Regions from separate parts of the Desulfitibacter alkalitolerans DSM 16504 genome, predicted to be linked through region 1. Evidence: riboswitches for the same ligand, from Rfam matches in the RefSeq annotation. Region 1 holds a riboswitch; the other holds the start of a gene.

Region 1 (4,239 bases):
GGCTACCTCAAGGGCGCTGGCGGAGATCTCTTCAGCAACTGCAGAAACCTGTTGAATTTGGCCTTGTATTTCTATAATGGCATTTTCAACTAGCTGTTCCTGTTCTAATTTTTCAAGATTTGCAATTATAACTGCACTTGCAAATTTAACGGGATATTTCATAATATCCTTATCCCCAGTAATTCCAATAACACCTATCCTTTTACCCTTATAATCAATAGCTACATTGTAACCTGCTCTAATGTTTTCCATGGCTGCCTCTTCTTCTTTAGAAACACCATATTCATCCATTACTCCAGACATTATTTTAGCAGCAATTTCATGTCGCTTCCCTTCCCGACCTGGTATTGTTGATACCAAAACTATGCCATCATCAACAAATATTGTGGCATTTTCACCAGTTTCAGCTGCCAGCATGTCCACCATTTTTTGACCAATTTCCTTATGAATCTTCATACTAACCTCCTTGACCTCTATATATGTATTTATTTATCCTATATTCTACACATGAGTTTATATACCTTTTTTTACATTCTTTGACAATAATTTTTTTTCTAAATATTTGTTAAATAAGCAGTTGATATGGATTTCCGGTGCTTTCCTGTGGATATTTAGTAATACCTCTTCATATGAAACTTGATAAGCTAATAAATACCTATCTACAACAGGCTGGGAAACAATAAAAAGTATTCTTTAAAAAGTGTGCTTTCATAAATACAATCCAATTATTCTAAAGAAAGCTGTTTAATAATACCCATTAATAAAGTAAAATACATTTATAGTGCTAAAAAAAGTTAATCTTTCTTGGCCAATGGGGGTTTATATGTCAGGTAGAGCTTTGCAGGTTACTCAAAATCATAGTAGACACACATTAGTTTTCATGGGTATCTTTATTTTTCTCATATCTGTAGGAGAGGGTATGACAGCTCCTGCAATTCCCCTTTATGGAGATGAGCTAGGTGCTACATACAAGCAGCTTGGGTTTTTAATGACTGGATATTCAATTGCCTATGCAGCAATGACAGTTTTTTCAGGAAGAATGTCAGACCAGTATGGACGTAAAAAAATACTGCTCATGAGCATTATTTTGTCTATATTAGCCTCTACTGGGTATTACCTTGCCACAAGTCCTATGATGCTATTAGTCTTTAGGACATTAGAAGGTATGAGCAGAGGTATGCTGTGGCCGGTGGCTGAAGCTATAGTTGCCGATAATACCACCTTTGAAGGTAGAGGCAAGGCAATGGGGCATTTTTCTGCAGCATATGGTGGTGGGGTGGCTACAGGTACTTTAACAGGTGGTTATATTATGGAATACATGGGTTTGACTCAGGTATTTCCCTTTTACCCCATACTTGGAATTATTGTATTTGGGACGGTCCTGCTGGGTGTAAAAGAGGCAGTTGGAGAGGCCCATTACGGTCACGGAAATCCACGTCAGGGCAATATGAAAAATCTTTACCTTGAAGTTAAGAAAATCTGGCCAATATGCTATGCTGGTTTTGCATATGCAGGCTTTTTATATTCCCTTTGGGGTTTGTTATCAAAAGTAGCAGATACCTTTGGAGTTGCTCATCTAGGCATAGGAGTCATTTTTACACTTTTCTGGTTATCACGCTTGAGCTCCTTTATAATTTGTGGGAGGGCTATTGACTGGTTCGGGCGTAAAAAGGTATTCTTGGCCGGCATAGTCTTTTGTTCCATCTCAGCAGGCTCCTTTCTTATAGCCAGTGAATTCTATATATTTTTATTTGCTGCCCTGCTAGGTGGTATAGGAACAGGGATAGTTTTTCCCTTGAGTATAACCCTTGTAGCTGACTTTACCTCGCCTGAATATCGGGGATTTGGCATGGGTTTCTTGGAATTGGTAATGGGCATGGGCATGATTACCCAAACAGCCATTTCAGGTATACTGGGAGAATTAGCAGGGGTGCACATGACTTTTTTCTTTACCTTTTTTGTAATGTTAATTGCCCTGCCCATATCCCTGTTTTTTGTCAAGGAACCCGTTGCTGAATACAGGAATACAACTTACAATTAAGTAATACACATTAGTATAAAAACTTTGGTATTATTTTTTACTTTAATGGAAATATGGATAAATTTTTATAAAAGGTATTGAGAAGTTCCATTGTTAATGGTAGAATATCACTAAGTTAATGAAAGTTAGTACAATTACATATTGGAGAATGACAAATACGGGAGAGTTCTTCGAAAGAACACCGAAGGAGCAAGTTTTGAGTTGCCAATTCAAAAACGAAACTCTCAGGTTATGGGACCGTATTTTGACTCAACTCTGGAAAGCGTTCTGACACCGAAGGAGCAAAACAGGTTTTAAGCTGTTAATCTCTCAGGTTTTAAGACAGAGGAAAGGCGACTAAGTTCGTTGATTCTCTGTCTTTTTTGTTTGTTAAATTTTTTTACACTTAAGATTTTTACATTTAAAAGTATGGATATTTAAACAGGTGATAGATGATGAATTTTCTTCTTGTAACAAACAACCCTTTAGTGGAGAAAAAATACGGTGATTTTACTGAGAAAGTGGATGGTGTTTTATTTGAGGTTCTAACAAGGGTTCGTGATTATGTTCATAAGGGTCATGGCTTGTTAATGCATCCACTGGCAGGCAGTATTAAACCCAATGAAACGCCCTACAGGTCCCTGCTAATTACCAGGGAACCTCTAATAGGGAAAATTGACTTTAAATCTTTAGAACTGATAGAGAACTCCTTTATTGCGTATAAAAAATTCGTCCATACTGGGTGTCAATATACTGAAAAAGTCCTAGAGGATTATCAAAGTATCGATCTGGAACTAGTTAAGTCAGCAGTGGAAAGCTTACAAAATTAAGTAATATATTATCTGCAAGGAGGTTGGGAAAGTGACAAAGGAAATATGGGATATTCTCATTGTAGGAGGAGGTCCTGCAGGATTAACAGCGGGTATCTACGGAGCAAGATCTAAACTTAAAACACTTATTTTAGAAAAGGGCAGACCTGGTGGTCAGGCTGCAACAACTGAAGAAATGGAAAACTACCCTGGTTTTGGAAGAGGTGCGACAGGCCCAGGTATTATGAAGGCCATGCAGGAGCATGCAGAAGACTTTGGGGTCATCATTGAAAAAGAAACAGCAGTAGATTTGGACCTTGATGGGGAGATTAAAATTGTTAGGACTAAAAAGGGTAAAGAGTTTTATGGAAAAACCGTTATCTTGTGTCCAGGTGCCAATCCTCGTTCCCTGGGCATTAAGGGCGAGAAAAAATTTGTTGGCAAGGGAGTATCATATTGTGCAACATGCGATGCAGACTTTTACGAGGATTTAGATGTGATAGTTGTTGGAAATGGAGATGCAGCCATTGAGGAAGCAATTTATTTAACCAAGTTTGCTGAGAAGGTTACTGTTATTGTTATCCATGATGAAGGCATATTAGATGCAAATAAAGCCAGTCAAGAAAAGGCCTTTGCCAATCCCAAAATTCATTTTATCTGGAATTCAGTATTAGAAGAAATCAAGGGAGATGGCATTGTAGAAAGTGTGGTAATTAAAAATTTAAAAACAGGCGAGATAACTGATATGGAAACAAATGGCGTATTCTTCTTTGTTGGTTACGTGCCAAATACAGAGTTTTTAAGAGGAAAAATAGACTTGAATGACCAGGGGTATATTATAGTTAATGAGAAAATGGAAACTTCAGTTCCAGGAGTTTATGCAGCAGGGGATGCAAACCAAAAGTATCTTAGACAAGTTGTAACGGCAGCAGCAGATGGGGCCATTGCGGCCTTTGCAGCTGATAAATACCTGGCAGAAGAAGAAAACTTCAAAATGCAGGTTTTAAATGCTCAAGGCACTGTATTGGTTGCCTTCTGGAGTCCGCAAAAAGAGGAAAGTATTGAGGCGGTTTCATTATTAGAACAAAATGTAAATCAATTGGCAAATACCAAGCTTGTGAAGATAGACCTGTACAGAAATCACCTGGTAGCAAACAGATATAATGTAGAAAGCATACCTGCAGTGCTGGTTTTTGAAAATGGCGAAGTAATTAATAGACTAAAGGGATCCATAAGTCAGGAAGTTTTAAGGGAACTTGCAGCAGGCAGAGAAACTGTTTAAGCCAGGGTTTTAGTTTAATATTTATTATAGATTTTAAAAATATGGAGGTGAAAAAGATGCATGTATTTGACAAGGAGAATTTTGATGCACAGGTATTAAGTAGTTCTGAGTTGGTTTTAGTTGATTTC
Region 2 (4,239 bases), on a different contig from region 1:
TCAGCTCAATTGCCTCTTTGGAAAACTCCCACTCAAGATACGGCAGCTTTAGAGTACCTATACCATGTTCCCCACTTAAAGTACCGCCAAGTTCTAGAGCAGCCTTGCATATTTCCCCCTCAGCATGGTGAACCTTTTCTACCTCTATCTTGTCTCTCTCATCAAAGAGCACAAGGGGGTGCAGGTTTCCGTCACCTGCATGGGCCAGAACTCCTATGGGCAAGTTATATTTTTGGGAGATCTCCACTATTTTATTTACAATAGCCGGCATTTTATTTCTTGGGACTGTAACATCCTGTAGTGAGTAGGATGGCCTCTTGCGGGCAACGGCCCCAATTACAGTTCTTCTTGCAAGCCACAGCTGATCAACCTCTGCAGCAGACTGCGCCACCTTAAATTCTCGAACATTATTTTTTTTGCACACCCCGTGTATTGTTTCCACCTGCCCAGGCAGGTCTTCTTTATAACCATCCACTTCTATTAACAATATGGCTGCGGCATCCCTTGGCAAGCCTACCTTTGTGTGGTCCTCAGCACAGTTAATTAACAAATTATCCATCATTTCCAGGGTAGTTGGAACAATACCTGCACCAACAATATCAGCAACAGTATTGCTGGCATCCTCTATTCTATCAAAGGAACACAGCATGGTTTTTTTAGCTTCCCATATTGGTGTAATGCTCACTATTATTTTGGTGAACACTCCTAAAATACCTTCAGAAGCTATCATCAGCTTGGTTAAGTCATATCCATCATTGGTAAATTTATTTTTACTTCCTGTAACAACCACTTCACCTGAAGGCAGAACCACTTCCAGTCCTCTAATGTATTCTCTGGTAACACCATATTTTAAGCACCTTGGACCACCTGCATTTTCTGCAACATTGCCTCCTATTGTACATACCTTCATACTGGCTGGATCCGGTGAATAGTAATATCCATAAGGAGCAAGAAACTCTTGAAAATCAGCATTAACAAGGCCTGGTTCAACTACAGCCAGGTTGTTTTGGGTATCTATTTCCAACACCCTATTCATCCTTGTTAAATTTAATACAATACCTCCCTTATGAGGTACAGTGCCACCGCTAAGGTTTGTTCCTGCTCCCCTTGATATTACAGGAAGTAAGTGCTTGTTTGCCAGCTTTATAATCTGTGCAACTTCTTCAGTGCTAGTTGGAAAGACCACTGCATCAGCAGAATACTCTGTTAAGGTGGCGTCATAACCATAGTCAAAGCACTCATCCTTTTTTGACAAGACGTTTTTTGGCCCTACAATACTTTTTAGTTCTTCCATGAGAGCTGATGAAATCATACTAAACCACCTTCCTTACTCAACAATAGTTGTTTAGGGGCAAAAAGCTCACGCAGACCATGTTCCAATTTATCTATTGTTTTGATATGTGAACCAATTCCAATTTTTTCATGGGCTATTTTGCCATCCAGCATACGAACAGTTTTAAGCAGGTCCTGGTCAAAAGCCTCCAGCTTGTTGGTATCACCCTCCACAAAAAGATCAATATTAACCAGTCCGCTGTGAATTATTAACTCAAGCTCCAGGCCTAACTCTTTAGTTTTATTCTCCAGGAATTGAGCCATGCTTTCCAGCTTGGAGGGAAGCACATTTATATCATAAGAGGTTTGCCCCTTGTAAAGGTCAGCAGCCCCAAAATATTTCTGCCAGATAAGATTACTCTCATCTTCCTGGTCAATAACTGCAATGGATTTTACTCCAAACTTTTTATAAGCAACTTCAACTTCTGCCCTTTGACGATCAAGTGATTTTGCAAAGCCTTCTAGCTCAGTTAAGACTGCTGTTTGACCAGGATTTATCCCTGGCAGTCCAATTTTTCCTGCCAGCCCAGGGGTAATTACCTCATTGCGAGCTGGATCTAACCTCCTGGCTGCAAGACTCTGGGCAGCACCAATGGCATCAGATAAGGAATCAAATCCGCATATTAACATCTTTCTTGCCTCAGGTTTAGGCAGCAGGCGAATTATTACCCTGGTGACTATACCTAATTGATTTTTGGAGCCAATGAAAAGGCTCATCAAGTCAAGGCCAGAAACGTATTTGATAATCTTACCACCAAGGACAATTACCTCGCCTGAGTATAAAACAACTTCCATGCCCAGGACAAATTCTCTCCACCTGCCATATCTGGCAGAATTAAAGCCTATGGTGTTGTTGGCAAGGGCTGTTATCAAAAAACTGTCATAATCCCAAATAGACACAGGCGGAAAATAAAAGCCTTGTTCCAGGAGCTGCCATTGCAAGCTATTAAGGGTCATTCCTGTCTGCACAGCTGCAGTTACATTATCCCTGTCAATTTCAATTAGTGCATTAAGCTTACTTAAATCAAGGACCAGTTTTTTTGCATTTTCCTCACTCAGATCATGATTGGGCTTTTCCCTGATGGTTATCTGGGCGTTAGCATTAGAGGCCAGCTTAAGCACACTGCTAACCTGATCTGTGTTTGCTGGATAAACCACCACCTTGCCTTTGTTCTCTTCCACATTTTCCTTTCCCACAACAGCAATTAACTGATTACCAAGGCTTTGTTCCATTGTATCTCCCCTCGCTAAATAGTTATAAGAACCTTGATTTTTATTAAAATAAAAAAATCAAGGCTGTACACCTTGACCCCTGAATTTAGGACTAAAAGGCAAATACACAAAGTACTTCGTATTCTGCATACCATTTCTTTTGCCTTCCCCTGTCCTTTTGCCTGAGAGAGTTAATCCTTCGGCGCTTGCACTACAAGTCTCTCCAGAGGCACGTCCCGAGCTGGTCCCATCACGTATATACTTGTGAACCTGAGAGTTTCAAGCCATAGACTCTTGCCCCTTCGGCTGGCACAATTCACCAATTTCCCAACCCTTTCATCCGTTTAATATTCTGTTTATTTCATTGTAGTTTACATTTCTGAAAAATGTCAAGAGTTTTACTATTAATATGTATTACAATTAACATAATAAAAATAAATGCAGATTAAGAGTTCAGCATTCAACTATAACCCAACCCTATCATTTTAACCTGCTTAGTATTAAAGCTGTGTAAATCTTTACAGCATCATAAAAGGATAATGGATCAAGTCCTGTAGATTCTGACAGCTTTTTTAGCCTGTATGTTAGGGAGTTGCGGTGAAGAAATAGCTTCTTGGCAGCCTCACTAACATTTAAGTTGCTGTCGAACAAAGCTATTAATGTTTTTTCCATCTCCTGCCGCTGCTTGGCTTCAATATGTTCAGCATTTGCCAAAAAAGAAGTAATCAGACTGCTCTTTATATTATCATCCATTGTGTCCAGGCCTTTTTCTAATAACAAATCTTGAATATGAAATACCTTTGCTTCATCATTCACCTTCATGCCAATTTTAATTGCGTCACATGCTTCTACATAGGAGGCCTTCAGATTCAGCCAGTGGATCTGCGTTGAACCAATTCCTATTACAGCATTAAAATTATGCTCACCTAATTTATTAGACAGCTCATTCATGCTTTTTATAAATGCAGCTTTGCTGCGCTGCTTATCATCCACTCTTTTTAAAACTACATACCTTCCGCTGCCCATATATACAATAAGGTTTTCCTTGTGCGAAAACTGGTATTCTAAAATCCTTAGAATTTCATCACTATGTATTTGTCTTTCCAATTCACTGCTCAATAAGCTTCTGTTATTCTGGCCACTAACCAGGTCAATTACAACAGCCTGCCTTTCTAAAAGAACATCTATCTCAAAGTTGCGGCCTCGCTCAATAAAAGAATCCAGATCAGAACCGAATTGTCCTAGTATAATATCTTTTATATAGTTATCCCGAGCATTTTTTTCAGCTCTAAGCTGCTTTGTTAAAAAATCCTGTCTAAACATCATTTCCGTAGTCATTTTAACCAGGGCACCATAATTTCTAATCTCTTCCGGATCACCTGTCATCCCAACTACTCCAATTATTTTATTATTAAACTCTATGGGATACAGGATTCCCGGTTGAACGCCTTTGTATTTTTTTGCTTTCTCCAGGGGAAACTCATCACTAAGTCCAGTTCCTATAACTTCATAGGCACCCTCATGAAAGGTATTCAGACGCTCTTTTTGCCCAGAACCAATTATATAGCCTTTGTCGTCAAAAATGTTAACATTAATTTTGATAATTTTCATTGTCTTATCAACGATTTCTTGTGCCAGTTCGTGGTTTAACAGCATAATACCCCTCCTTTAATATGACTATTATTTTCCTTGCAA

What was found. Region 1 has a riboswitch for glycine ahead of K364_RS0112510 (GrdX family protein). Riboswitches for the same ligand answer to the same signal wherever they lie in the genome.
Region 2: another riboswitch for glycine. It lies ahead of K364_RS0117820 (FAD-binding oxidoreductase); the one in region 1 lies ahead of K364_RS0112510 (GrdX family protein).

What each region holds. Positions count from the first base shown of each region.
Region 1 covers NZ_KK211101.1:156,154-160,392, forward strand. The annotation lists gene K364_RS27600 (methyl-accepting chemotaxis protein) at 1-162, opposite strand, end outside; partial or broken gene K364_RS27940 (sugar diacid recognition domain-containing protein) at 157-456, opposite strand; gene K364_RS25685 (MFS transporter) at 824-2,041, shown strand; glycine riboswitch at 2,190-2,291, shown strand; gene K364_RS0112510 (GrdX family protein) at 2,473-2,850, shown strand; gene trxB (thioredoxin-disulfide reductase) at 2,882-4,111, shown strand; gene trxA (thioredoxin TrxA) at 4,168-4,239, shown strand, end outside.
Region 2 covers NZ_KK211103.1:259,894-264,132, forward strand. The annotation lists gene K364_RS0117815 (FAD-binding oxidoreductase) at 1-1,312, opposite strand, end outside; gene K364_RS0117820 (FAD-binding oxidoreductase) at 1,309-2,565, opposite strand; glycine riboswitch at 2,705-2,781, opposite strand; gene K364_RS0117825 (CdaR family transcriptional regulator) at 3,025-4,200, opposite strand.